Regions from separate parts of the Planococcus sp. 11815 genome, predicted to be linked through region 2. Evidence: riboswitches for the same ligand, from Rfam matches in the RefSeq annotation. Region 2 holds a riboswitch; each other region holds the start of a gene.
What was found. A riboswitch is a leader RNA that binds a small molecule or an ion and turns the genes downstream of it on or off. The one in region 2 is predicted to bind thiamine pyrophosphate.

Region 1 (7,344 bases), 100 kb from region 2:
GAAAGCGCTTTAAAAATAGCGCAACTTAAAGCCCCTGACCGGCAACCAGAATGATCAAAAAGGAGAGATTTTTTATGACAACAACAACTAAAGGTTTAGAAGGTGTAGTCGCAACACAATCGGCGATCAGCTCGATCATCGATGATACCCTTACATACGTCGGCTACAATATCGACGATCTGGCGGACAACGCCAGCTTCGAAGAAGTGATCTACCTATTGTGGCACCAGCGTTTGCCGAAGGCAGACGAACTAGCAGAGCTGAAACAGCAGCTTGCTGACAACATGGCGGTGCCGCAAGCGGTGCTCGACCACTTCAAGACATACGACATCAAGAACGTCCATCCGATGGCGGCACTGCGCACAGCGGTCTCCATGCTCGGTCTCTTCGACGAAGAAGCGGAAGTGATGGAAGATGCAGCGAACTACCGCAAAGCCATCAAAATCCAGGCGAAGATCTCGACGCTCGTCACGGCATTCGGCCGCATCCGTGCAGGCAAAGAACCGATCCAGCCGAAAACGGATTACAGCTTCGCAGCGAACTTCCTGTACATGCTGTCTGGCGAGGAGCCAAAAGACATCGAAGTCGAAGCGTTCAACAAAGCGCTTGTCTTGCACGCTGACCACGAACTGAACGCATCGACGTTCACGGCACGTGTGGCAGTGGCGACATTGTCCGACGTCTATTCCGGTGTGACGGCAGCGATCGGCGCCTTGAAAGGCCCACTTCATGGCGGCGCCAACGAGCAAGTCATGAAGATGCTCACAGAAATCGGGTCGGTCGACAACGTCGAGCCGGTCATCAACGAAAAACTGGCGAACAAAGAGAAAATCATGGGCTTCGGCCACCGCGTCTATCAACAAGGCGACCCACGTGCGAAGCACTTGCGTGAAATGTCGAAAAAGCTCACCGAGCTTCGCGGCGAATCGAAGTGGTACGACATGTCCGTCAAGATCGAAGAAATGGTGACAAGCGCCAAACCGCTTCCACCAAACGTCGATTTCTATTCGGCATCTGTATACCACTCGTTGAATATCGAGCATGATTTGTTCACGCCGATCTTCGCGGTCTCCCGTGCGTCGGGCTGGCTCGCGCACATCTTGGAGCAATACTCGAACAACCGCCTGATCCGCCCGCGTGCGGAATACATCGGGCCTGGCATGCAGACTTACGTGCCGGTTGAAGAACGTTAAGACGATGACCAAAAGCTTGAGCCGCAGCACCTTTTAATAGGTGTACGGCTCAAGCTTTTCTATTTGCACGAGCCAGCCCGCTATGGTTGTTTCAAGGATTTCATTACGGCTATAATAATATAAAGACATGCCCGACAAATTGTAGATAGGAGGCGCTCTCATGAATTACACAGAAACCGGCTGGAAACTGCAGAATAGTTATGCAGGCCTGCCGAAAACTTTATATGCCCCGATGGAGGCCAATCCGGTTTCATCGCCTGAACTCGTTATCGCAAACCGAGCATTGGCAAAATCACTTGGCCTGGACCCAGCACGGCTAGACAGCCCTGAATCACTGCAAATATTTGCAGGCAATCAATTTCCTGAAGGCAGCTTCCCGCTCGCCCAAGCCTATGCCGGCCATCAATTCGGCCAATTTACGATGCTCGGCGACGGCCGTGCCATCTTAATCGGTGAACAGCAAACACCGGATGGCGAGATTTTCGATGTCCAATTAAAAGGCGCCGGCATCACGCCTTTTTCCAGAAGCGGAGACGGCCGTGCGGCACTCGGGCCCATGCTGCGGGAATACATTATCAGCGAAAGCATGCATGCGCTCGGAATTCCAACGAGCAGAAGCCTTGCAGTTGTGTTGACAGGAGAAAAGATTCAGCGCTACTCTGCAGAACCTGGAGCGATCCTGACGCGGGTGGCCTCAAGCCATATCCGTGTCGGCACTTTTCAATTCGCAGCGAAATACCGTTCGACTGAAGATTTGAAAGCTTTGGCGGATTATACGATCAAACGGCATTTCCCAGAAATCTCCGGTCCAGACCGCTATATCGAATTATTCCGCCAGACAGCGCAGCGGCAAGCTTCACTCATCGCGAAATGGCAGCTCGCCGGTTTTGTCCACGGCGTCATGAATACGGACAATATGGCGATCAGCGGCGAAACGATCGACTATGGCCCGTGCGCTTTTCTGGACCGCTATGATGAATCCGCGGTCTTCAGCTCGATTGATGCTGGCGGCCGTTATGCTTATCGCAACCAGCCGCTCATCGGCGGATGGAATTTAGCGCGTTTTGCAGAGTCCCTGTTTCCTCTTTTAGATGAGATTCCGGAAAAACAGGCCTTGTCGTCTCTCCAAGGAGCGCTTGAGGAATACGTAAGTTCAGAAAAACGATTTTATTTAGCAGGCATGCGCGAAAAATTGGGCTTGTTTACCGAAGCGCCAGGAGACGAACAATTGATCGATGACTTGCTGGCATTGATGCAGGAAAAGCAAGCGGATTATACCAATACATTCCGTTTCTTGACTTTCGAAGCAGTGGAAGAGCCCCAACTGGCAAACGACCCGGCTTTTAAAGAGTGGCATAGCCGCTATAAAGCCCGTCAGCAGCAAGAAGGCCGCTCGGCACAAGAAATCCTGGAATTGATGAAAAGCCGGAATCCGGCCGTCATCCCGCGTAACCACCGCGTGGAAGCGGCACTGGAAGCGGCAGCGCAAGGCGATTATGAAGTGATGGAAAATCTTTTGGATATCCTTCGAAATCCATACTCCCATTCCGAAGAACAGCAGCCCTATACGGCCCCTCCACCGCCTTCGACGCCTCCATACCAGACCTATTGCGGAACATGAACCAAAAAATCCCCTGCCTTTTCATCGGCAGGGGATTTTCTCTATTGCGCTTGTCTGTTCGATCACTGTCCGTCTGTGACTTCAGTGACACTGACCATTTTCACTTCGTCCATCTTGAATTGGTAATACGTATCGTTGTCGCCGATAAATTCGCGGAAATCATCCGCATCCAGACCGCTGACCGCTTGTTTTGGGGTATCTGCTTCGACGGTGCTGACCGCTTCGACGCCTGCGCCGAAATGATAAACGACGCGGAATTTTTTTGTTGATGCCATAATAATTGGATTCCTCCTCAAATGCTTGTCTGCTTTAGGTTTACCCGATTTTTTAGGGAGTATTCACCTCAGCCATCACTTTCTCATTGTCGTTGAAAATAGGAGAACCCCTTTACTTGGAAAAGTATTTGGCTTAGACTTTAGCCATCGGGCAAACCCGACACTTAAAACCGCATACAGTTTTTCTGCACTGGGGGTGCATGTTTTGCTGAGATGAGAGCTTTCGCTCCGATCCCTTATGACTCGATCAGGTTAGGACCTGCGTGAGGAAGTGCGGTGACTTTCCGACATGACTACGAAGTAAGGTAAAGTGGCTGCATCTTCACGGATGCGGCTTTTTTGTGCATATTTTTAGGAGGGATTCTAAATGGAACCAACTTCATGCGGCAACAGCCCGATCGTCGGATTTCGCTTTTCCTTGCATCCGATGAGCGGAAATTTTATCAAGATCATCAAAAGCGCGTTAAAGGATACCGATACATCCCATGTGTGGATGCAAACCGATGATGTCTCCACCGTCATCCGGGGCAAACAACAGCATGTCTTCAATGTTGCGAAGGCGCTCACTCTTCATGCGGCGAAGACAAAGGAACATATCGCCCTGTCCGGCACCTTTTCAGCTGGATGTCCTGGAGATACCGCGGGCGATGTGTATTTGGAGACACCCGCTAAACCGGCAAACCAAGACCGTACCGAGCAATATGTTTCATCGCAATTCGCGCTTTACCCGATGAACAACCCCGACTATATGGATGTCATCTACCGCGAAGTGGAACGTGCCAAAGAGTTCGGCGTGTGGAACGATTCCATGCAATACGCTAGCGGCATTCACGGGGATATCCATGAGGTCTTTTCTTTTTATGAAACCTGCTTTTCGAGCGCACGCTCTGATCAATATCCCCATCTAGTGATGACCGTTTCCATGAGCATCAACAGTCCTTCACATAAAACGGGCGCTGAAAATTTTTCTTAAAGAATAAATTACCTTGTGACCCTAAATGTTGGTCATACAAAAACAACACCCCGCAGTTGGATCGTTCTCTGCTGGGAGTGTTGTTTTGGTTAACATAATAAGATTATCTTCAAACTGTTTTCAACTCTCGATTTTGCCGTAAGTGATTTCGTCTTCATCCTGTACATCAACGCCGTTTTTGACGTGGACAATGGTCCGCAAGATCAATTTGGCATTTACGTTTTCCAGCACCCACCGCTCATCTGGGACAATCTCGAATTGCTGCATGACGGTGTTCTTTGATTTCACGGCCCCCGCAAATTCCAAGCTCTGCTTGGCAACTGGCGTTTCATAAAAATCAAAATCGCTGTCTTCCCGGTAATCTTCCACTAAACGAATCACTTGCAGTTCGATATAATCGATTTCCTGATCGCCGCTTCCACCGTCTAAATAGACAGTCCCATTCAATGTTTCGCCTTCTTCAAGATGCGGCCTTTCCACTACAGTGTCCACTTTGATCGAACCGATGCCGATTGAAGATAAAAAGTCTTTGAATTTCATAAAAATCTATACCCCCAAAATTTGATAATTCTCCATACCACTTTTTCCTTGCCTTTAAACGGCACTCTTAAAGCTCAGTATAATCGTATTGTTTATCCAAGTCTGTCTCATAGCGGTTATAACGCCGTTTGAACAACTTGTACAAATGGCTGACGATGACCCGCAGCAACGCGTACATCGGGATCCCCAAAATGACTCCGACGACGCCAAACAAGGAGCCTGCCGTCAATAGGACGAAAATGATCGTGACAGGGTGGATGTACATCGTCTTGCCCATCACTTGCGGCGAGATCAAATTACCCTCCACCAGCTGCACAACGGTCCACACAATCGCCAGTTTCACGAGCATGAACGGCGAGGTAACAAGTGCAATGATCGCAGCGGGCGTAATTGCGATTGCTGGACCGATATAAGGAACGATACTGGTCACCATCGCCAAGGCGCCAAGCAGCAGCGCATAATCCATGCCGATGATCAAAAAGCCGATATAGACCATTACGCCGATGCAGAATGCCACGATGAGCTGGCCTTGAATATAGGCCCCCAATTGTTTGTCTGCATCCTTTAAAACTTCTCTTGTATCGTCGCGGAACCTCGGCGGCAACAGTTTCAGGAAATAGTCCGGAAGCTTATCGCCGTCTTTCAATAAATAGAACAGGATAAACGGAACGATGACAATCGACAAGATAACGCCCGTAATGGTTGAAATCCAGCTGGTGACGCGCGAAATGATGCCTGTCACTGTCGCTTGCAATGTATCCGCGATGCTGGTCGGCAAAGTGGCAATCAACGCTTCGATATTGAAGCTTGAATCCCGGTAATAATCACCGACAAAGGAATTGCGCAAGAACTGGTCGATATTATTCAATAAGCGCATGAAATAATCCGGAAATTCCTCGATCAAGTTCTGGAACTGGTCCCTTAAAAATGGAAACACAAGGACGCTCAACAACGTCAAGAGCCCGATACCCCCAAGGAAGATAATGAGAATGCCCCAAATTCTCGGGATCTTGAACCGTTCCAGTAACCGCAACACTGGCCGCAGCAAATAAAACAGGATAAGCGCCAGGACGACCGGCAAGACGACCGTTTTCATGAATACATTGAGTGGATTGAAGATGAACGACACTTCCCTGAAGATGAACACGACAAGCCCGATCAAAATTAAAATCAATAAAGTAAAGAACGTATTCCTTCCGCCCAGAAAGCGGATATAGTTGGTAGCGAAAAACGGCGGTCTATTGTCATCTGGCGGCATGGCGATCCCCTTCTTTATACAGGCTTCTACCTGTAGTTTACCATATTATCTGAAAAATTAGTTGAGTGGCTGAGACAAAAATTCTTCCAGCGCACGGCGGTTTTGCTCTATATCGATTTCCAGAACAGAGCCCGCTTGCGGATAATTCGCATAGCTGTAGCCGCTTTCAACCGGAATCGTCAAGCGTTCGATTTCGCCGCTGCCACCGGTTCCGAGCTGTGTCGCCAATTTGATTTGGTCGACCAAAGGCATATCGGTCTGCACATAGCCTTGTGCCGCTCCAGCTAGTTTCGGCAGTTTCGGGATTGACGATACGCTGATCAATTCATCTTTCAATGCGGCAATTACTTGCTGCTGACGGCGCACACGGCCGAAGTCGCCTTCATTATCCGAACGGAAGCGCGCGTAGCCTAGCAATTCCTGGCCGTTCAACTGCTGGACGCCGGGAGACAAAGTCACGCCGATTTTCTCGGACATTTCTTTTTCAACGTCGATTTCAACACCGCCTGGCGCTGCGATATCGACGAGCGTTTCAAAGCTCTTGAAGTCAACCAGCGCGTAATTATGAATTTCGACGCCAAACATTTCACGCAAAGTCGATGCCAGCAAGTCGACACCTCCCAAATAATACGCTGTATTCAATTTATAGGATTGATAGCCAGGGATATCCGCATAAATATCTCGCATGAACGACGTGATCTTCACTTCATTGTTTTCACGGTCGTGGGTCACCATCATCATCGTATCCGTACGGGACTGCTCTTCCCCACGCGAATCCACCCCGAGTACGAGGATATTCTGGTACCCGCTGTTGTCTTCATCTCCTGAAAATGGTTCCGGTTCAATTTCGGTTTCGCCGGCTATGTTCTGTCCCTGTTGATATTGGATGAAAAAGTAAATTCCCGCACCGAGCAATAAAATGATCAATAATAAGAAAAGTTTGCCTCTCGGGCGGAAACGTTTGCGTTTTCTGGTCTGCCTCGTTTCGTATTGTTCTTCCATGATGTTTACATTCCTTTCTGAGCTGTAGCAATTGATTAGACGCACATGAATGAAGCAAGGTTTCCCCTTGCAACACGTTTTTATTGTCTGTGCTTGGCTGGAGTGGTAAAATTCTTCTTATTCTCAGGCGCTATTTCCCATCCCCAGTCAAACATCCAGCTGGCTGATGCCCAAAGCTGCATGCATTGTATAGGGATGGTGGCTGCCAGTATAATAAATAGAGGGAGGCAATCCGATGTTTGAAAAAGCAACATTCGCTGGTGGCTGTTTTTGGTGTATGGTCAAGCCTTTCGATCAATTCGATGGCATTGAATCCGTGGTTTCTGGATATACAGGCGGCCATTTGGCGAATCCTTCATACGAGCAAGTGAAAAACGGCTATTCCGGTCATTTGGAAGCGGTCGAAATCACTTTCGATCCAGCGCTCTTCCCGTACGAACAGTTACTGGACATTTTTTGGCAGCAAATTGACCCAACCGATA
Region 2 (7,344 bases):
GCTGCCGGAAGGGCCGAGCACGGCGACAAATTCATCGTCTGCTATATTCAATGATAACTCTTTCAGCACTTCGGTCCCCTCAAAGCTTTTCATCAATTGCTCAATCGCCAATTCAGCCATTCGGATTCCCTCCCCCACTCGTTTTCCAGCGGATGACTCGCTTTTCGAGTAACACAATTGCCGCAAAAAACAGCATGCTCAAACACATGATCAATAAGATCGCGACAAATACTTGCGTCGTCCGGAACGACGACGAGGCGAGCGTCATATAGACGCCGATGCCCTCCTGCGCCCCGAGCCATTCGGAAATGACGGCACCCATGACGCTATAGGTCGCCGCAATTTTCAATCCCGAGAAGATCGACGCCATCGCATGCGGCCATTCGAGCTTCCAAAAAATCTGGCGTCTGTTGGCTCCTGCCATTTTCATGTAATGAAGCAATTCGCCGCTCGTCTGCCTGAACCCGTCAAGTGCCGCGATGGTGATCGGGAAAAAGCACACGAGAATGATGATGATCAGTTTTGGCAATAAGCCAAAGCCGAACCAAATGACCAATAGCGGCGCCAACACGATGATCGGAATGTTTTGCGATAAAATCAGCAAAGGATAAAAGGTCTCCCGCAGTTTCGGCGCGAGATGAAGGATTATCGCGACGCCAAGGCCGATCGACGATCCGATGAGAAAGCCGAGGATCGATAACCGGATCGTCGCAAACAAATGCCCGCTGTAGTTTGGCCAACTGTTTACCGCTTCCAGCCCGATTTGATAAGGGGTCGGCAATAGCCAGTCCGGCACTTCAAACAGCGGCACCAGCGCTTGCCAGATGATTAATAAAAGGATGAGGACCAGAACCGGTCTCCATCCTTTCCGCACAATCATCACGGCCGGTATTTCTCCGTCAATTTATCCATCGATGCGCCGCTCGGCTGATACAGCACTTTGATTTGCGAGATGACGTTCGGGCTGCCGTTTTCGATCATCGCCTCGTTCATTTCCTCAACGATCGAAAACAACTGCGCCATATCCCCTTCCATCGTCGTCTCCAGTGGATTGACTTGGTACGGGACGCCTGACTTTTCAATGACGGCGATTGCTTTGTCCACATACGGAATGACGTCTTCCCCGTTTTTCGTTTTCGGGATGATTTGAATACTTAATAGTGCATTGCCCATCAATTTTCCTCCTCCGGTAAAAATTCATTGGTGTACGCCTGCTCCACGTCCAATTCTTCATTCAGCAACCCGTTGTCGAACATCCAGGCAGCGTAATCCGCCCACACTTGCTCTTGTTGTTGGCCGAATTTCGCAGCATCGTCCTGATATTTCGGCGACAGCCATTTCTGGCTCGCTTTCACCAGTTCCGGATCCAAATCCGGGACCGCTTCGATCAAGATCTCAGCTGCTTGTTCCGGCTCATCGATGGCGAATTCATAGCCTTGCGAGACTGCTTTGGTGAATGCACGAACGGTTTCCGGATCTTCTGCAATCAAGTTTTCATTGGTCATCAGGACCGGTGTATAATAATCCAGTTTGTCCGAGTAGTCCGTCAAATACTGCATGTTCAATTCGTCGCCGCGTAACTCTGCTTCAATGCCCGTCCAGCCGTAATAGATCCACGCAAAATCAATGTCGCGTTCGACCGCCGTGAAAAAGTCGCTATTGCCGATATTGACGATGTCGACTTTTTCAACATCGGCATTGTCTTGTTCCATGATGGACCCAAGCACCGCTTTTTCGACTGGCGCTCCCCAGCCGCCGTAAGTTTTCCCTTCGTAATCGCTCGGCGACTCAATTCCTTTGTCTTTAGGTGATGCAAATCCGGACGTGTTGTGCTGAATGAGCGCCGCGATCGAAACGATTGGAATGTCCTGTACTCTCGCTTCCGTCAAGCTTTCCTGTGCGCCGATGCCGAATTCCGCCTGGTTGGAAGCGACCAATTGATTGGCGCCCGCTTCACCCGGCAAGATGATCTCGACATCGAGCCCTTGCTCTTCAAAATAACCATTTTGCTGTGCCACATACAATCCGGTGTGATTGGTATTTGGCGTCCAATCCAAGACCATCGTCACTTCTTGCAATTCCTGCTGTTCATTCGCCACATCGCTGCCCGGATTTTCCGCTTCGTCTGTACATGCCGCCAGCAGCAATACCGGTGCAATGGCAATCGACCATTTTTTCATCTTGTTTCCCCCTCTGAATGAATTCATAAAAGATGATTTCAGGAGCCGAGTCAGGGGACATATCCAATTGCGGATACAAAAAAGCGCCCAAGGTTATAGAAACCTTGGGCGCATATCATCGCAGAATAGACCGATTTGAATATGTTCCCTCCGCTGGTATTAGCCAGTTCAGGTTCCAAGGGTCAATATCTCACGGATATTCTCTCAATCGGCAACACCGATTCCCCCACATGTGTTTTATGAAATTAGCATTTGTCTTTCAAGGTCTATCTTGTCACAGTTCACCGAGATGTTCAAGCATTGCCTGATATCTCGTTTAAACCATCAAGTTTTTCTTACATTGGGACAGCTTCACCGCTATAGACTTTCAGTTCCATCGGCGCGCTCATGAATCCGGCTGCTTTTTTTGAAAATGCCGTGAAATGCTCGCTCGCGTTATGGGCTTTGATTGCTTGCGCATCTTTCCATACTTCGACCATCGTGTAATGGCCGTCCTTCTCGACCGATTTCATCAAATCGTATTGTACATTGCCTGGTTCTTGACGCGATGCTTCAATAAGAGTTTTGCCTTCATCTAAAAACGCTTGTTCTTGGTCAGGTTTTACTTGCAAATGTGCATGGATAATCATCATTTCATTTCGCCATCCTTTAATGTGTATTTTTAATAATCAACGATATTGTCTTGCATGCGCCGGAGCATATCGCTAAGCGCATCCACTTCCTCAGTGGTGAAATCGTGGAGCATTTGCTTGACGAAGCCTGTATTTTCTTTCCGGTATTCGACGATGCGCTCGCGGCCTTCATCGGTCAGGCTGACAAAAATGACGCGATTGTCTTCTGGATTTCTGCGCTTTTTGACCATGCCGCTCGCTTCAAGCTGTTTTAAATGGCGCGTGACCGCGGCGCTATCGATATTGACCAATTTTTGTAGCGTTGACTGGTTGATTTCGTCAACTTTATAAAGCTGCGACAATAACTCATAACGCGACGCACTGATGCCTGTGCAACGCTCGAACTTCGGGCTGATTTGATTGGTCAGGCCCTTAAACTGGTGCAGCACTTGTTCCTGCTTTGAAAATGAACACGGCATTGAAAGACCTCCTAAATAATCGATGAAGTCAATTGATAGCTGTGCCCACTATTCATTGACCAGTCAAATATAATACATAAATCCCGAATACTCAAGATTGGCTGGCTTAGCTCCAGGTTGTGGTCGTCTCGACCGGCAAGCGGTACGACTGGAAGCCGTCGTTGGCGGCTTTGCCAATCGTGAGAAGCATGACTGGCACATAACGCTCTTTGTCCAGGCCGAACGTTTCAGCGATTTTTTCCTTGTCGTAGCCACCGATCGGGTTGGTGTCGTAGCCGAATGCACGGGCAACGAGCATCAATTGCATGGACACAAGCCCTGAGTCCAATAGCACGATGTCTTTCATCTGCTCATTGGACATGCCTTCATACAAAGGTTTGAAGTAGCCGACTTGGAATTCTTTCACTTCTTCCGGCATATAGCCGAGTTCTACAGCTTTTCCGTAAATTTCTTCTGCGTATTCAATGTTGTTAAGGTCGCCGAACACGGCGATGACAGCTGATGCACTCATCACTTTTTCCAAGTTGAAAGATGCCAGCGGCGCAAGCTTTTCTTTTCCTTCTGCGCTGTCGATAACAACAAAACGCCAAGGCTGCATATTGATGGAAGAAGGGGCCGTGGATGCCTGTTCCAAAATTTCGGTCATTTCCTCGCGGCTGATTTTCACATCCGGGTCGTATTGCTTAATGGAACGGCGCCCATTGACGATTTCATTGAAATCATTGGTTTTTTTGTTTTGTAATGTGTTCATCTTAATTGCTCCTTTTTCTACCCTAATAGTTTTGAGAAATATTAATTGACCCCTCATTAATTGATGCCTCACATAATATAAAGCCGTTAAAGAAAAAATGCAACCAGAAAGTTTCACAAATCGAATCGCCAAGGCCAAGTCGGTTAGTTCTTTGCTAAAATTATGTAAAAGCGGCTTCATTATTTCTAAACGAAGCAGTACAATATAGAAAATCAATTTACGTTATTTATAGTACCCTTTAATTTAACAAAAGCTCGCCATTTCATCAGATCATTTCATCTGACAGGAGGCTTGGGTCATGCTGTTGATACCGTTCTTGATCGGCATAGTATTCATCTTGATCCATTTCTTCGCGAGCGTCCTGGTGCCTCGAGATAAACTGAAGCAAGTGAAGTGGTTCTCGTTTTCAGGCGGGTTAGCTGTTTCGTATATTTTTATCTACCTGCTCCCCACACTTCATAAGCAGCAAGCGGCGATCGAAGAACCGTACCGGCAGCTAACGATGGAGTCGGAAATCTATTTCATCGGCCTTCTCGGTGTCGTCTTGTTTGTCGGCATTCAAATCGTCATTCAGCAAAATTATATTTCCCACACCTCTACTTTCTGGTCGGTCATCGTGTTCTATGCTTTCTATAACGCGCTCGTATCCTACTCTGTCCTATCATTTGAAGTGTCAGCCATTCAAGCTTTGTTCTACTGCGTCGCGATCGGTCCGCATTTCATGGCGGTCGCCCATGATATGTGGCGGAAGTTTCCTGTGGAGTACAATAAATACGGTCGTTATATACTGGCTGTCGGCATTGTCGCCGGCTGGATTGTCGCTTTGACGACTGAACTGACGCCGCTGTTCAAATCGATCGTCTTCTCGCTCGTTTCCGGCGCCATGATCTTCACCGTATTCAAGCACGAATTGCCGAGCGAAAAGGACACGCATTTCCCGACTTTCCTTATTTCCGTCATCCTATACTCTGCGATTACGATTACACTGAAATTTGTGTTCGAATGGTAGATATCAAAATAAGCCCGGCACAGTTATGAACTGAGCCGGGCTTGTTTATTTTCGCTTCTCTTTTTCATAAACCGGTTCCATCATTTCAAAACAGATTGATTGCTCTATAAGGAATGATGTCTGTAAAGAACAAAATAAACGAGAACACCGTAATACCTATTCCTAACCAAAAATACTTTTTCCAACATTGTATGACGACGCCGAGCAAGAACACTGCAGCGGGGATTAGCCAGAGTGGAAAGATAACTTCAGGTGATTCCGGTCCATATTCGGAGATGAAGCCAGCTGCAAACCAATAAGATATGGGAAGTATAAAAAGTCCAGCTATAGGAAGGTATACAATACGCAGAAGTATGATGGTTAATTTCATAAAGAAACCTCCTCTTCATAAAACTGAATACGAAGCATAAATAACCTTATTAATGAAATGTTTTCGTATTTAAGCAATCGATAACCCCTTGGTAATTTGGGTAATTATACCATAAAAGACAATGAGAGTTGCTGATGGTTTCAAGCCCCTTCTTCTACAGCCATTACACTTTCAATCTATTCAAACAGCAAATAAACAGGCATTCATGAGAATACATGAATGCCTGTTTATTTAATATTTTCATACCACTCAAATTAATGACGCTGATATGAGAGTAGATGCTTTTAGAGGATAATAAATTATTCTGCTGCAGTAATCTGGTAAATCAGACCGCCATCAGTGCTCGCAATAAGCGCGCCATCTTCAGTTACAAGAATGTCACGGAAACGTTGAGCTTCATCAGTCAATAGTCGTTCTTCTCCAACGATGATGTCATCTTCAATAACGACACGTACAATATAGTTCGGGGCTAAACCACCGATAAACAAATTGTTCTCCCATTCAGGGATTGCGTCATTATCATAGAATGACATACCACTTGGTGCACTTGTTGGATCCCAATAATATCTTGGTTCCACAAAGCCTTGCGCTTCGTGCTCTGAAATACCATCATTGATTAATTCACCAGTGTACTCGATACCATAAGAAACAATTGGCCATCCATAGTTGTTCGCTGGTTCAATGATATTCAGTTCATCCCCAGCTTGTGGACCGAATTCAACAATCCATAAGTCTCCTGTTTCAGGGTTGTAGTCTATGCCTTGAATATTACGGTGACCATAGCTGTAAATACCATCCAGTGCGTCTTCATCTTCGACAAATGGATTTGAATCTACTGGCTCTCCATCTTGTGTAATGTGAATGACTTTACCTAAGTAAGCGTCCAAGTCTTGTGCACGTTCACGAATTGGATCGTCTGAACGCTCACCAGTTGTTAGGAATAGGTTGCCCTCCTCATCGAAGATAATACGACCGCCATAGTGTAAGTCGCCATCATATGCCGGTGTTGCTTGGAAGATGACTTCAAAATCTTCAAGTGAGGATTCATCTTCTGATAACACACCTTTACCGACAGCAGTGACGGTACCGTCTTCAAGATCTTGAGAAAACGTCATGAATACTGCTCTTGATTCGTCAAAATCAGGTGCAACGGCTACATCAAGCAAACCGCCTTGACCTGAGTTATTCACTTCTGGTGTACCTTCGATTGGATCTGAAACAGAACCATCTTCAAGGTTTACAATAAGAAGTTCTGCTGCATCTCTTTGCGTCACAAGTAAGCGGTTTGGTTCAAACTCTACCATACCCCAAGTCACGCCAAGACCTTCAACCACAACTTCCTCATTAAGTTCTGTTTCAGTCTCTACTGCAGGTGCTCTAGTTTGTTCTGGAAATGCTGGTTCAAACTCAGTGACTTTGGGTTCAGTTTCTGCACTTTCATTTGCGCCCTCGTCTGCACCTTCTTCTGTTGTAGTGCCCTCATCTGTACTTTCTTCTGTTGTAGCATCAGAGTCATTTGTTGACTCTTCTTCTGAAGCATCTTCATTGCCACATGCTCCTAAAGCCAACACAGAACTTAGAACTGTGAGGGACATTAATCTTGACCACGAATTTTTCGTCATTAGTGTTCCTCCCCTTTTTTCTATTTAACACACTATATATTCCTTTCCCCAAAAACCCAGTATTAAAACTTGGTTAAGAATTCCATTTCCTAAGTAATATATGAAACTCCTTTGAAAATAATGTCATCATAATTATTTGAAAATGAAAAGTAATGTGATTTTTTTTATGGTTAGAGGAAAAAAAGAAGTTTATGACAAAGAAATCACATCTACAATCATTGTTATATATATTTGTTGTGTCAGAGGTTACGATAATGATTTCAAGATCATGGCTTATTCAGAACGAAATGGCAGTCAATACGAAGGTGGGTATTTCTATTAC
Region 3 (7,344 bases), 880 kb from region 2:
TGATGACGTAAATAAGGATCCGTATTTTCCGAAGCTTATCACTCGCTTTCCGTGGGCTCGCGCCCAAGCCTCCTCAGTCGCTTCGAAAACCTTGTGCTCCCACATCTGCGTGGCAGATGCGTCGCAAATGAATGCGCTCGGCTAAGCTTCGCTCATTCATTCCTTGCGGGGTCTCGGTCGTCTCGCTGATCCACTGGAGTCGAACGAACGCTTCTCCAAATACTTAGATAGGTCATTGGTTTTTGAATGTCGAAAAGATGATCACCTTTTAATTAATAACTGGCTAATAGACTTATTCAACACACTGAAATAAGGATCGGCTTTGTGAGCCGATCCTTATCTTCAGACCAATAATTTACTGCTTTTCGTTTTCTCCAAACGGTACACTAACACCACGCCAAGCACCGCACCGCTAATGCTCGATACAAGAAATGGCGGCATGAAGAACAAGGCGCCGACTTCGGTTCCCATGAGAACACGTGCATAGGGCACCGCGACCAGTGAGGCGATGATGCCGGTTCCGAGAATTTCACCGGCTGCTGCAAAACCGAGCCGTCCGCTGTAGCGGTAAAAGATACCGGCAAGCAATGCGCCGATCATGCCTCCCGGAAAAGCGAGCAGCGAGCCGGTCCCCGTCAAGACGCGAACCGCACCGGTCAATAAGGCGATGACGACTGCAGGCCCTGGCCCGAAGACGACAGCTGCGATGACATTGATGGCATGCTGTACCGGATAGGCGCGGGCGATGCCTGCAGGGAACCAGACAAACGCGGATCCGGCGACGGCGAGTGCGACGAACATCGCCATGAGTACGAGTTTTTTCGTGTTCATCCGACCTGCCTCCCCGGAATCGATTGTTTAAACCGTTCGATTTGACCTGCGACATCTTGTGCCTGTGCTATTGACGAAATGACGGCGATGCCTGATACGCCTGCACGCCAGACCATTTCAGCGTTGCCCGGTTCGATGCCGCCGATGCCGATGACGGGTACGTGCGGATATTGAGCTTTCACTTTAATGATTTCAGCGACACCCGCGGGCGGTTTCGCATCGCTTTTTGTGCGCGTGCCAAATACCGGTCCCATGCCGAGATAGGTGGCGCCGCACGTCAGCGCCTCGTTCGCTTCTTTGACTGAATGCACCGAAACGCCAAGAGCCATCGACGCGCCGATTTGTTTTCTCACTTGTCCGCAGTCCATATCGTCCTGGCCAATATGGATGCCGTCCGCTTCGATTATGCAGGCGAGTTCGACATCGTCATTGATGAATAGCGGCACATCGTATTCACGGCATAGGCCCTTGCACTTTGCGGCGAACTCCACAAGCGCATCGCCCGTTAATGCGCCTCGCCCTTTTTCGCGCAGCTGGAAATGGGTGATGCCGCCTTGAAGCGCTTCTTCAAGCAAGGCGAGCGGCTCTTTAGTACCTGCGTTTGTCGTACCCATTAGAAAATAAATCGCTGGATTCCCGAACAAGATGAACCACTTCCTTTTCAATAGATTCTTTGTACGCCGCATGATGCGTCGGGCCGTGGCCATACCCAATGTTAAGCGGATACGCGAGTGCTGCCTGGATGAACTCCTTGGCGGTGAACAAAGCTTCTTCCACGGGTTTGCCTTTGCCGAGTTCAGCTGTCAATGCCGCTGAAAACGTGCAGCCCGTGCCATGCGTCTGTTCCGTTTGAAGACGCTCCGAACGCAGCAAGATCACCGTACCTTGTTGATCTAGATAAAAGTCTTCTGCAACGTCAGGGTCACTGCTATGGCCGCCTTTGATGACCACCGCTTCCGCTCCGAGCGATAAGATCGCTTCCGCCGCATTTCTGCGCGAGGCGTCGTCTGTGATGTCTATGCCGCTCAACACTTCCGCTTCCGGGATATTCGGGGTGATGATGGCAGCGAGCGGGACGAGCAAGGTTTTAATTGCTTCGACCGCTTCCTGCTGCAACAAGGAAGCGCCGCCTTTTGCGATCATGACAGGGTCGATGACGAGCCTGTCCCAGCCGTAGCGTTTGATGCCTATCGCTGTTTCTTCGATGATGCCCGCGTCAAACAGCATGCCGGTCTTGAGCGCACGGATATCGAAGTCGGTTCCAATCGCATCGAGTTGTTCTTTGACCGCTTGCCGGTCCATCGGGTAAATACCGTGAACGCCCTGCGTGTTTTGGGCAGTCACCGCCGTTACTGCAGAACAGCCGAATGCGCCGAGTTCCTGGAAGGTTTTCAAATCCGCCTGTATCCCCGCTCCACCGCCTGAATCAGATCCGGCGATGGTCAATACTTGCGCTTTAGCGTCCATAAAGTGCCGCCTCCTGACGTTTCGATAGCTCGTCCAAAAAGGCCATTTGGAAAGTTCCCGGGTTCAAGGCGATTTTCGATGCACGGCTTCCTGCATTCGCATAAATCTGCAAACCATATGCAAGCGCATCAAGCGGGGTAGATTCTTCGTCCGTTAAAAATGCTGCAAGTACCGCACTGAGCAAACAACCCATTCCGGTGACCGACGCCATCAACGGGTCTCCGCCTGTGATGTGCTCGGTCCGTTCACCATCCGTCACCAAATCGCTTGTGCCTGTCACCGCGACAATTGTTTGGTATTCATCAGCAACTTGCTTAGCGATAGCTTCCAAATCGCCTTGTCCTTCGCCTGCGTCGACGCCGCGTGCTTGCCACTCTTCTCCTGCAATGGCCGCGAGTTCGCCTGCGTTGCAGCGGAGTAGCGTGATATCGAGTTCCGTCAGCAATCGTTTTACGGCTTGCAAACGATAAGCTGTCGCTCCGGCACCGACCGGATCCAACACAATCGGGATGCCTTTTTTCATCGCGGCGCGTCCCGCGATGAGCATGCTTTCGAAAGAGCGCTCCGTGATTGTGCCGATATTGAGCGACAAGGCATCGGTGTGCCCTGTGAGTTCAGCGACTTCCTGTTGTTCGTCGCCCATGACCGGCGAGACGCCGAGCGCGAGCAAGCCGTTTGCCTGGAAGTTCGAGACGACGTGATTGGTGATGCAATGAATCAATGGCTTCCGTGCGCGCAATTCCCTAAGCATGGCGGACACTCTCCTTTTTCACGGGCAGTTCCCAGGTTTCCATCGTCCACGCTTGCTGCCAGAACTGCCATTCATAATAACTGCTTCTCATAAAGCGCTTTTTCAATTCGTTGCGCCGCTCTTCCGGCAATCCTTCAGCCAATCGGTCCATGCGTTCGATCTGTTCATTGACGAGTTCCCCGAACCATTCGGAACCGTATGTGCCGATCCATTTTTGGAAAATCGGTTCTTCCGGTGTCGCCGTCTTCAAACGTTCGCCGATTTCATAATAAAGCCAATAACACGGAAGCAGTGCGGCGAGTACGTCGGCCAAGTCGCCTTCTGCGGAGCGGTACATATGCGAAACGTAAGCATACGCGTGCGGCGACGGTTCGAATAGTCTCCAATCTTCCCCGGTCACCCCGAGCAATTCCATGAACGATTCATGAAGCGCGAGTTCCGCGGCGCAAGTCTGTTCTGCGTGATGCGCAAATGACTGCGTCGTCTTAAGGTCTTTGGCTTTGGTGGCACCGATCGCCTGGACTTTCGCAAAATGCGTCAGGTAATAGGCGTCTTGCATAACGTAGAACTTGAAAACATCGAGCGGCAAATCGCCTTTCGCGATGCCTTTCACAAACGGGTGTTCAAAACTGGCGTCCCATAAATCTGCACATTCCAACCGGACTTCTTTACAAAATGTCATGTCGCTCTCTCCTTTTTTGGGCAAAATAAAACACCGCTTCCCAGGTAAGGAAGCGGCGATAAAGGTCAGCTGAAGAAATTGGAGAAAGGCTCACAATTCGCCCACTTCCCTACGCTGGTATAATCCAGATCAGGTTCAAAGGGTCCGAACTCTTGTCCGTCTCAGCCAACATGGCTCCCCTAGTGGAATAGCGATATTTTTTATTGTCGGCAATAGAATACCATAACTGGCTTTTGAATTCAAAACTTTTTGAAATTAAGGTTTTTTTGGAATGCATAATGCGAGAGATTGGGTTTGCCAAATATGTGATTAGGTTAGTCATTTTGTTGACTTCGTCCGTTTTAATCCATTTTCTTAGAAGTCATCATTTTATGCATATGAAATTTAATGGGCTATGTAATTCATTGTCATTTCAAATATAGAGCTGTAGTGGAAGGGGCTGACGCCGGAGGGATCGCGCGGGACTGGCGAGACCTATATGGCATAGCCATAAGGGCTCGACGCCCGCCCCTCGGCAAGCATGCCCCTGCAACGTAAGCTCATCCACACTTAATTCCTTCACAAAAAAAAAAGAACCTCCATAACTGAAGGCCCTTTATCGTTCTTCCACATATTCAATCTGATAATCCCCGTACTCATCAATCACGACAGTGTAACGGCGGCGGTGGTCGATCGTTCCGGTCTCGCCGTTTGCTTCATGGTAATTGAACACAGCGCCTGCTTCCACATATGCGGCATCGCCTTCAATCTCGACGGAAGTGACTTCCGGCACGACCGAATCATACACGCGGCCCTCTGTTGAATACTCTTGTATAACACTGTCGACTTCTTCAACTGCCTGGCTTCCCGGTACTAAATACGAAGAATAATAATTCAGTTGCTCATCATTCATGGAATACGGCAGCAAGTCATAATAGGCTTCGATGAAACTCTCCAGCAACGCTTCATCAAAATAGGCATCCTTCACGGACGGTTCGACCAATTGCGACTCGGGAAGCGGTTCCGGATTATTCGCCCAGCTATCCAACATTTCCTTTTTCAAGTACAGCGGGATCGTGTAGCCGATTTCGGGATTGTCCTCGAGCATGACCGAATTGATGCCGAGCACTTTGCCGGTGCTTGCATCCAAAAGCGGCCCGCCGCTCGAGCCTTGCTTGATCAAGGCATTCATTTCATAGAGATCCGTATAGACGAACATTTCCGAAAAATCGACGCCGGTATCGGTAATTTCCCCTTCGGTCGCAGTGTTCGCTGCGTTCTCCGGGCTGCCGATAGCGATGACCGGCGTTCCGATATCGACCGGTTCCATTTCCTGCTCGAGCGGCTCTTTTCCTGCGAGGTCCTCGACACGGACCAGCGCCAGATCTTCATCAAGCGATATGCCGATCACTTTGCCTGCGAACTCCTGGCCGTCGCTATTGACGAGTGCAATAAAGGTCGCATCGCGCACCACATGGGCATTCGTCAAGATATCGCCTTGGTCATTGTACAAAAAGCCGGAGCCTTGCTCGAAATCGGTATAGATCGTGTAGACATGCGTCTTCGCATTCGCGATCATCACCGCTTTTTCCTGAGCGGCCGTATCAACCGGTGAATCCGCCTGCTCGGTTTCAGCTGATGGCGGTGCTTCTGTATCTGTCCCTCCGCAAGCCGCGAGGATCATCGCTGACAGGAAAATCATCAGCCAGTGCATCATCCGTTTGTCCATAGTCTCAACCCGCTTCCGTTAATGTGCATTCATTATAGCAAGCCATAATTGAAAAAGGAACGGGAAAGGACACTGAAATAGAGGGAATGTAGTTCCATTGCACGCCCGGCATTGAATGTCCGGAATCAGAAAAGCTGCCTTAGCGCACTGCTTTCGCAGCAGCCAAGGCAGCTTTCAATCCATTATTTTTCTTGAGCTTCCAATGCTTCTAGCAATGGCTTTTCGAAGACCGGAGCGAACGTTCTGGAAAAAGTCGCTGTCAGATGGTTGCTGTCGAAATGCGTGACGACGTTTCCGACGACATAATAACAGGATTCCTGGTCACAAAAATAATCAGTCAGGTCGATCGTGTTAGTAGTTTCCGGCATATAGTCCACTTCTTCTAAAGGACTCGGGTCCCGGATGACATCCTCACGGTCGGATTTACAATTTTCCGGATTATCCGGATTTTCACTTAGGCACGTCAACACGTTTTGATCGTACCAAGGCGTATCACGCACGAGGAATAGCGGAACTTCGTGCTGCTCGAAAAACTTCCAAGCTTCAACAAATCCATCCGAAACTTCATCGAAATCTTCTTTCGAGCTCCCTACATTCCCTACCGTGAAAATCAGATCAGGTTTTTCATTAATTAATGCCTCTTTTACATTTTGGAACCAGACATCGCATTCTTCAAAACCTTTTCTGCTCTCTTCCGTAAATCGGCAATTGCCTTTTAAATAAGTGACAATCTTTAGATCATGGGCATCGGCTAGTTCCGCAAGCATCGGCTGCCAATGGGCGGCATGTGATCCCCCGACCAACGCGATCGTATGGCTGTAATCGGTCAATGCCCCGTACTCACACGGCTCGGCTTCTGTCGTTCCCTTGCCGGACAAGCAGCCATCTTCATATATTTCAGATCGATCCTGCTTCACGAAGTCCAAGCTCGGCAGGAAGGATTCCTCAAATTCCGCAGGAGGCGTTAGGCGGCCGTCTTCCAAATAAGTGACGGCACCTGGGTGCGTCTCGAAACTTTCGCTGAGCAACTCGGAACTGACGGGCGGTCCCGCCAAGTAAGTTTCTTGATAAGCGATGGTCGAGACCCAAATGGCGGCAGAGAAGACCGCAATAATGCTGGCGGTTTTCCAGACCGGGAACTGGATTTTCCGGATCGGCAACTCGAAACCGTAAATCGTAAAGTAAGCAAAAATCGTTGCTACAGCGATAATCGCCAATCCGCCCTGGAGCGAAACCGATTCGACGTCAAATAGCGCATAGTAGAAAATCAGCAATGGCCAATGCCATAAATAGAAGGCGTAGGAAATGCTTCCGAACTTGACGAGCGGCTTCCAACTAAGCAGTTGGAAAGCTGAATAGTTCGTTGAATTATTCCCCGCGATGATGATCAGAACGGCTGAAAGCACCGGCCATAGCGCAGCATAGCCCGGGAATAGCTCTGACACTTGAAGGATGATCCCGCAGCTGATGAGCCCGATTAAGCCCATCCAGCCGAATAGCCAGGCCACACGGCTCGAGACGACAAGCTTGTGGATTGTCAATGCGACCAAGCCGCCAATCCCAAACTCCCATACACGAGTGAATGTATGGTAATAGGCCACTGGCTGATTGGCTGCGGTCAAGTAGACCGAATAGCTGAATGATGCCAAGGCAAGCACGGCAATCAATACCGTCAGCATGCGTTTCATATTATTTCCTGAAATCAGCTTCAGCACCGAGATGGCCACAAAGAAGACGACAAGCCATACCAGATAAAACTGGAACTGAATACTCAGCGCCCAGAAATGCTGAAACGGCGAGGCGCTATTGTTCTGTGCTAAATAATCCACCGAATCCATCGCAAGCCGCCAATTCTGGAAGTAGGAAACGGAAGCTAAAAATTCATTGACATTCTGCTGTTTCGTA
Region 4 (7,344 bases), 670 kb from region 2:
GATAACACGTTTTCCCTTCAAAAAGCAGATTCATCTTATCCCTCTTCTGCAGTCAATTTGATGAATTCCTCAACATCTTTTGTACACAAGGCAATGCCTTTTTCCCAGAACCCTTTTTCGGTGATATCTTCTCCGAGATGCTTCATCGCCAATTGTTCAGTACTCATAACCGCCGTATCCCGGAGCAAGGCCATATATTTCTCTTCGAACCCTTGTCCCTCTTCGAGCGCTTTCGCGTACACGCTGAGCGAGAACAAGTAACCGAATGTATACGGGAAATTATAGAACGGCACATCGGTGATATAGAAATGCAATTTCGATGCCCAGAAATGTGGATGCCCTTCCGATAAACTGCCGGCAAACGCTTCCTCTTGGGCCTGTTCCATCAATTCATTCAAACGGCTTGCCGGAACTACGCCATTCTTGCGTTCTTCATAGAATCTGGTCTCGAACAGGAAGCGGGCATGGATGTTCATGAAAAATGCCACACTGCGCTGAATCTTGTCTTCCAGCAACGAGATTTTCTCTTCTTTGGTCACAGCGTTCTTGACCGCTGCGTCCGCTACGATCATTTCTGCGAATGTCGACGCCGTTTCGGCGACGTTCATCGCATAGCTGCGGTTCAAGTCATGCATCGGTTGCAGTGCATGCGTATGGAAGGCATGCCCCAATTCGTGGGCCAATGTCGCGACATTGGACATCGATCCGCTATAGGTCATGAAGATGCGTGATTCGCCGCTTTTCGGAAGCGATGTGCAAAAGCCCCCCGGCATCTTATGCGCGCGGTCTTCCGCTTCCACCCAGCCGTTTTCCAGCGCGTGGCGGGAGAATTTCTCCAATTCCGGGCCGAATTTCCCGAAATGGCGGATGATGAACTCCGACCCTTGTTCGTAGTCGAACGACTGGGAGTTTTCCACGACCGGCGCGTCGACATCGTACCAGGCGAGCTGGTCTTTGCCAAGCAATTGCGCCTTGCGCGACAAGTAATCCGCAAATGGCTGTTTATGTTCGCTGATGGCTTGCCACATGACGTCCAAGGTTTCCTGTTTCATGTGGTTCATCTGCAACGGCTCTTCTAGCACATTGTCGACGCCGCGTTTTTTATACATTTGCAGCCGGAATCCTGCGAGTGAGTTCAAGGTTTTGGCAAACAGTTCTTCTTTTTCGCCCCATGCCGCTTCCATCTTGTCATAAGCTTCCTTCCGTACGCTTGCATCCTGGTGGGAGCTTAAATTATTCGCCTGCCCAACCGACAAAGTCTTGTCTTCCCCATCGACTTCCACTTGGACCGATACGGAAGCGATCAGCAAATCGTATAATTCGCTCCACGCGTGATAACCATCGATGCCGAGCGATGTAATGAGCCCTTCCTCTTGTTCAGATAATAGCCGTTGTGCTTCTTTGCGCCATTCGTCCAAGACGAAGGCAAATTCCTGCAAGTCTTCAGTCGAAAGCAGCTCTGACCAGACATTCGGGTCCGTCTCCATTAGGACCTGCTTGAATTTCAAGAAAGCACTTTGGAAACGCGACCGTAGCAATGCGTGTTCACTTTGCAGCAATGCCGCTTTTTTGTCTTCGGTGTTTTGCGCCATCAAGCAGCCGATAAACGCCCCGGCTTGGCGGAGGTCTACCGATACATCACTCGTCTGTTCCAAGAACGCCGCTACTAGCTGCGCGTCGGCTGTTCGGTTTGGCACATCAAATGTAGCAGCAGCTTGTTCAAAATCGGCCAGTTTATTGCCTGTTGCCTCCAGATGCGTTCTCAATTCAGCTGAATCGCTTCCCCCTGAAAATAAGCTATCGAGCTCCCAGACTTCCGGATATGTATTCGTCATCTTTTTTCCCCCTGCAGTCACGAATTTTCAAAATACATTAATAAGTATAACATCTCCCTTCACGGAACGGGAACGGCGACTGCCTGGTACATTTCACGATATCGCCATTTTTCAAAAACTTCCTGCACTTTCTTGTTGGTCGTGCGGGCTGGCGAGTTTATACTGATATTTGAGGAGGGATTTCATATGATTCGCGTACTGCTGATGACGTTGGCATTTATCGCCGTCGTCACCATGAATGCCTTGGCGAATATACTGCCGATCAACGGTCAGACTACCGGTGAAATCTCCGACCGTGTGCCGGTCCTCTTTACGCCGGCCGGTTATGCATTTTCCATCTGGTCCGTTATATATATTTTATTGGCTATCTGGATCATCGGCTTTTGGCTGCGCTTGAAAAAAGGAGTGCACCCTTCAGCAAAAGTGTCATTGTATTTCATCTTGAGCGCTGTTTTCAATATCGCCTGGCTGCTTTGCTGGCATTATGAGTTCTTTATTTGGTCGATCGCTGCAATGATTGCCTATCTATTGTCGCTGATCGCTTTGTACTTGGAATACGGAAACGGCGAACGGGGCTTTACGGAACGTTTGCCGGTCTCTGTCAATCTGGGCTGGATTAGTGTCGCGACCATCGCCAATATTAGCTATGTCCTGACTTTCTACAGCTGGGGCGGCTGGGGGCTGAGCGATCAGTTATGGACGGTCATCATGCTGACCGTGGCGACCGCATTGGCGCTTCATATACGTTTCCATCATTCGGATATCCCGCTGACTTTGGTCTTCATCTGGGCGTTCGTCGCGATTGCTGTACGCCACGGCATGGATGAACTATTGGTCAGCACGGCAGCTTTATTCCTAAGCGGCGTCTTACTGACCGGTATCTTGTTGATTAAGAAGAAGCCGGCAAAAACAGGTATGACGCCATAAAAAAACAACCATCAGCTGATGGTTGTTTTTTTATATTTGTTGATTTTATTTTTCGAGTTTTGTCAGCAAAATCGGCTCGCCTTTTGTGACGAGTACGGTATGTTCAATCTGTGCGACGAGCGATTGGTCCGGCGTGATAAAGGTCCAGCCGTCCCCTGATTCGATGATATGCTCAGCCTTTTGGGAAATAAACGGCTCGACTGCAAGCACCATGCCTTCTTTCAAGATCGTCGTTTCCCACGCATCGTAATAATTAAGGATATATTGCGGTGCTTCGTGAAGCGATTTCCCAACTCCGTGCCCTGTCAGGTTCTTGATGACAAACAAGCCTTGGTCTTTCGCTTCGCGTTCGACTGCCTTGCCGATCTGGTTCAGTTTGGCGCCGGCTTTCACTTTCATCATGGCGCGTTCGAATGCGGATTCCGCGGCTTGGCAAAGCTTTTCTTTTGCTTCGTGCCCTTCTCCGACCACAAATGAAATGCCGGTATCCGCGAAATAATCGCCGTATGATCCAGACACGTCAATATTGACGATATCGCCGTCGTTGATGACACGCTTACCTGGAATCCCGTGCGCCACTTCTTCGTTGACGCTGATGCATGTATAGCCCGGGAAATCATATTCCGATTTCGGGGCAGAGACGCCGCCCCATTCTTTGAACAGGCGTCCGCCCAGTTCATCGAGTTCTTTCGTCGTTATGCCGGGCTTCACGGCCGCTTTCATCGTTTCGCGGATTTCCGCCACCATTTGTCCGGCTTTTTTCAAACCTTCAATATCTTTTTCATTAGTCGCTATCATACTGACCCTTCTTTCAAACTATTCTATTTGAGCATTATAACATAGAATAAGCCGCTCTCGCCTCTCCTACCGTTCATTCAACTCCCATAAATACCCAAACTTAGTATGATTAATAGATCTATCCAACAAAAAAAGCCGCCTATCGATAAGGCGGCTTTCATCATGAATCCGGCTGCGTCAAACGCGGCGCTGTAATGAACAACAAAGAGCACACAATCGCTGCGACGATCGCAACGGGAATCATATAGGTAGCGTTATAGACTGCTGAATAGACGAAGACATTGCCTTCCGCAAACATGCCGAAGAATAGGATCCCCGTAATGACATGGATCACATAACGGAGAAATGACCCGATCAATACGCCAAGTGCGACCATGGCAATGACTTTTCCGGTCTTTCTCGCACGCACGGCTTCCAAGTAACGGCCGCGCATCATACCGGCCAAACCGACGACGCCATATGCCAGCAAATAATCCAAAATGACTTGCATGACCACAAAGCCGAACGACAGCGGCGCTACCGAGATAAAGCCCGTGACAATCTGCAGCAAGCCGACTAAAAGCCCCGTGATGACACCCGCTCCGACGCCCCTGCGGAATGCCATCAGCACGATCGGGATCATGACCAGGCTGACCGATCCCCCCTGCGGCATGCGAAAGGCGATAAAATCCAATACAAAGCCGAGAGCTGCAAAAATTGCAATTTCGACCATTAACAATACACGTTTATTCCTCATTCAAACTGCCTCCTTTTGGATTTGCACATCACCAGAAGGGCCGTTTTTAAAAAACCATATAAAAAACGGCGCCAGGACAGATCCTGGCGCCGCTTGGGCCGGTTTTCCATCCACATCCCTGCGCAAGTGTTAACTTACAGGTTCGAAGGGTAAGAACTTACTCGTTCACTCTCAGCCAAAGCTCCCCTTGTGGTGTATACAATTATTCCGCTATTATGTGTATTGTACACAACGCATACTTGGCTTGCAAGGCCGTTTCAGCCAAACGGATTAGGGTAGATAGAAACTAGCAAACTTTGTGGAAGGTGGTGGAGGCAGTTTGAAAACTGCCGGATCAATGATTGATTTATTGAAGGATTTGATCAAGATCGAAAGCGATACGAAAGAAGGAGCGAACGAAGCGCTGATGTTCTGCTCTGCCTGGCTCAAGGCGAAAGGCGAAGAAGTCGAAGTACACGATAACGACGGCTACCTCATGCTGACAGCAGCTAAAGGGCAAGGCGCCGAAAAGATCATCTGGAACGGCCATGTCGACGTCGTGCCCGGGCATAAAGAGCAATTTTCCCCAATCGAAGAAGGCGACAAACTATATGGCCGCGGGTCGGCAGACATGAAAGCCGGGGTTGCTGCGATGATGCAGGCATTTGTCGAACTCGACGCTTCTGCATTGCCGCGTGAAGTGCATTTGCACATTGTCACCGATGAAGAGATTGGCGGACGCAATACTTCGAAATGGCTCGTCGACCAAGGCCATTACGGCGACTTCGTCATTTGCGGTGAACCGACCCATTTGAAGATCGGCTTGCAATCGAAAGGCATCCTGAGAATGGATTTGACATTCAAAGGCAAACCGGCTCACGGATCGCGCCCATGGGAAGGCATTAACGCCATCGAATCGGCGATGAAATTCCATGCCGGCATGAACGATTTGCCGTTCCGCAAAGAATCAACGGAATACTATGAGCAGCCTTCCGTCAACTTGCCGATTATCAATGCAGGCGATCGTTATAATGTAGTGCCTGAAATCTGTAAGATGTCCTACGATATCCGCTTCATGCCGGGACAGGACAAGGACGAGATCGTCCGCCAGATGGAACAGCTGGCCAACACGCTCGATGTCGATATGGAATACAAGGCGAGCGGTTCGACCCCTGCCTTGACGACGACGGACGACCATCCATACATCCAGACCTTGATGAAGGCCGTCGAATCAACGCTATCGGAACAGCCGGTATTGTTCGGCCAGCACGGTGCTGCCGACACCCGTTATTACGCCGAGAAAATTGGCGGGCAAGGCGCCATCGAATTCGGGCCGAGCGGAGACGACTGGCATGGCAACGCGGAATACGTCTCCATTTCAAGTGTCCATTCCTATAAGGATATTCTGATCGCACACGCCAATGCCCCAACAGAGGTTTAAAAAAGGCTGAAATCGGGAAAACTCTACTAAACCTCAATACGAAAAAATGAATGGAGCGATAAATATGGCTATTGGAAGACTTGTCAGATCTGCGATTAAATACGGGCCGATTGCATACCCGATCATCCGTAAAGTGATGAACAACCGCAAGAAGAACAATGCAAACAATGAAAACGATGCACGTAACCGCAGCGACTCACGAAAAAGCCGCTGAACAATAAAAGGCCGGAGAAAATGATTCATTTTCTCCGGCCTTTTTATATTGCTTAAGCTTTTTAAATGAGCGGCAATGCCTGGCGAATCGCTAAATAATCCAGATCCTTGCCTTCAGAAGGCTTGGTGGCAGAATCGTCACTTGAAACATCTTCCGAATCGACCTCTTCTTCATCCGCTTCACCTGATGGCTCTTCCTGTTCTTGCATTTGCTGGATTTCTTCAAACGTTACAGGCGCCGGTTCCGGAAGTTCTGCATCTTCCACTTCAAACCCTTCGCCGTATTGCTCGAAGAATGCGTTCGCCATCTCCTGATAGCCATCTACGTTCGGATGGACGTCTCCGGAATTCGGGACGAGTTCCACGGCATCCTCACCGAAACGGTCGGCTAAATCGACAAATGTCGCGCCCGCCTGTTCTGCTTCCTTCTTGAGGATGTCGTTTAATTGCTCCAATTGCCCAGCCGTGCCTTGTTTTTGACTGTCACGGGCATGCGGGTAAGCAAAATAATAGCCCATTACATAGATATCCGCTGACGGCGCAAGCTCTTCCAGTCCAGAAAGAATCATTTCGACATTTTCACGCGCCGCATTCAGTGCGTAATCCGCTTGGATCTCTTCAAAGCTCAACGCCCCTTCAGCGGCATTCGCTTGCACGAGGCGCAGCAAATCATTCGCTCCGGCAGACACCGTGATAATGTTCGCTTGGCCAAGCAGCTCTTTTGCTTCATCCGACTCGATGCTTTCCAGGACATCTCCTGTGGTGAATCCAGGGAAAGCCAAGTCTTTCGAATAGAACGCCAGCGGCTGGTTGCGCGTCAATTCCTGCGCAATCAAATCTGTATAACCGCTGTCGATTGACCGGTTCGGCGTCTGGCCTGCCGCCAGTGAATCGCCGATAGCCACATAAGCGGCAGGAATTTGCGGCTCCGCAGATGCCGTATTCCCTGCTATTAGCAATAGCCCAGCTGCTGCCGCACTCATTGTCTTTTTCATGTGCTCACCTCGTTAGAATGCCCAATTTCCTTTTCGGAAAATCGCTTCGGTCTTGCCGTCTTCTGTAATGCCGTCGATGTCCATCTCGCTCGAGCCGATCATGAAATCTTCATGGACGATCGATGTATTCAATCCGTAATCCTTTAATTGATCGCGTTCCAAGTCTTTTCCGCCTTCGAGGCAAGTCGGGTAGGAATCGCCGATTGCCAAATGATTCGATGCATTTTCATCGAACAAGGTGTTGTAGAACAAAATGCCGGAAGCCGATATCGGCGATTCCACCGGCACAAGCGCCACTTCCCCGAGATATGCTGCGCCTTCGTCGGCTGAAAGCAATTCATCCAATAGTTCCTGGCCGATTTCTGCTTGAGCTTTTGTAATACGGCCGTTTTCGAAGCGCAACGTAAAGCCATCGATGAT

Region 1: another riboswitch for thiamine pyrophosphate. It lies ahead of M1Q06_RS09070 (YkoF family thiamine/hydroxymethylpyrimidine-binding protein); the one in region 2 lies ahead of M1Q06_RS08545 (ABC transporter substrate-binding protein).
Region 3: another riboswitch for thiamine pyrophosphate. It lies ahead of tenA (thiaminase II); the one in region 2 lies ahead of M1Q06_RS08545 (ABC transporter substrate-binding protein).
Region 4: another riboswitch for thiamine pyrophosphate. It lies ahead of thiT (energy-coupled thiamine transporter ThiT); the one in region 2 lies ahead of M1Q06_RS08545 (ABC transporter substrate-binding protein).

What each region holds. Positions count from the first base shown of each region.
Region 1 covers NZ_CP096991.1:1,775,987-1,783,330, forward strand. The annotation lists gene citZ (citrate synthase) at 75-1,193, shown strand; gene M1Q06_RS09060 (protein adenylyltransferase SelO) at 1,354-2,814, shown strand; gene M1Q06_RS09065 (hypothetical protein) at 2,877-3,089, opposite strand; TPP riboswitch at 3,272-3,376, shown strand; gene M1Q06_RS09070 (YkoF family thiamine/hydroxymethylpyrimidine-binding protein) at 3,457-4,062, shown strand; gene M1Q06_RS09075 (sporulation protein) at 4,183-4,602, opposite strand; gene M1Q06_RS09080 (AI-2E family transporter) at 4,670-5,860, opposite strand; gene M1Q06_RS09085 (LCP family protein) at 5,918-6,862, opposite strand; gene msrA (peptide-methionine (S)-S-oxide reductase MsrA) at 7,098-7,344, shown strand, end outside.
Region 2 covers NZ_CP096991.1:1,674,213-1,681,556, reverse strand. The annotation lists gene M1Q06_RS08560 (ABC transporter ATP-binding protein) at 1-120, opposite strand, end outside; gene M1Q06_RS08555 (ABC transporter permease) at 113-880, opposite strand; gene M1Q06_RS08550 (thiamine-binding protein) at 880-1,173, opposite strand; gene M1Q06_RS08545 (ABC transporter substrate-binding protein) at 1,173-2,180, opposite strand; TPP riboswitch at 2,309-2,418, opposite strand; gene M1Q06_RS08540 (putative quinol monooxygenase) at 2,516-2,812, opposite strand; gene M1Q06_RS08535 (MarR family winged helix-turn-helix transcriptional regulator) at 2,842-3,270, opposite strand; gene M1Q06_RS08530 (nitroreductase family protein) at 3,377-4,021, opposite strand; gene M1Q06_RS08525 (hypothetical protein) at 4,320-5,030, shown strand; gene M1Q06_RS08520 (hypothetical protein) at 5,116-5,400, opposite strand; gene M1Q06_RS08515 (PQQ-dependent sugar dehydrogenase) at 5,700-7,022, opposite strand.
Region 3 covers NZ_CP096991.1:2,556,891-2,564,234, forward strand. The annotation lists gene thiW (energy coupling factor transporter S component ThiW) at 343-831, opposite strand; gene thiE (thiamine phosphate synthase) at 828-1,445, opposite strand; gene thiD (bifunctional hydroxymethylpyrimidine kinase/phosphomethylpyrimidine kinase) at 1,420-2,298, opposite strand; gene thiM (hydroxyethylthiazole kinase) at 2,288-3,049, opposite strand; gene tenA (thiaminase II) at 3,042-3,731, opposite strand; TPP riboswitch at 3,821-3,922, opposite strand; gene M1Q06_RS12995 (S1C family serine protease) at 4,327-5,439, opposite strand; gene M1Q06_RS13000 (acyltransferase family protein) at 5,622-7,344, opposite strand, start outside.
Region 4 covers NZ_CP096991.1:1,000,859-1,008,202, reverse strand. The annotation lists gene M1Q06_RS05065 (GNAT family N-acetyltransferase) at 1-34, opposite strand, end outside; gene M1Q06_RS05060 (M3 family oligoendopeptidase) at 36-1,835, opposite strand; gene M1Q06_RS05055 (tryptophan-rich sensory protein) at 2,022-2,762, shown strand; gene map (type I methionyl aminopeptidase) at 2,808-3,560, opposite strand; gene thiT (energy-coupled thiamine transporter ThiT) at 3,721-4,296, opposite strand; TPP riboswitch at 4,395-4,494, opposite strand; gene M1Q06_RS05040 (M20 family metallopeptidase) at 4,634-5,716, shown strand; gene M1Q06_RS05035 (hypothetical protein) at 5,781-5,930, shown strand; gene M1Q06_RS05030 (SGNH/GDSL hydrolase family protein) at 5,992-6,924, opposite strand; gene M1Q06_RS05025 (aminopeptidase) at 6,937-7,344, opposite strand, start outside.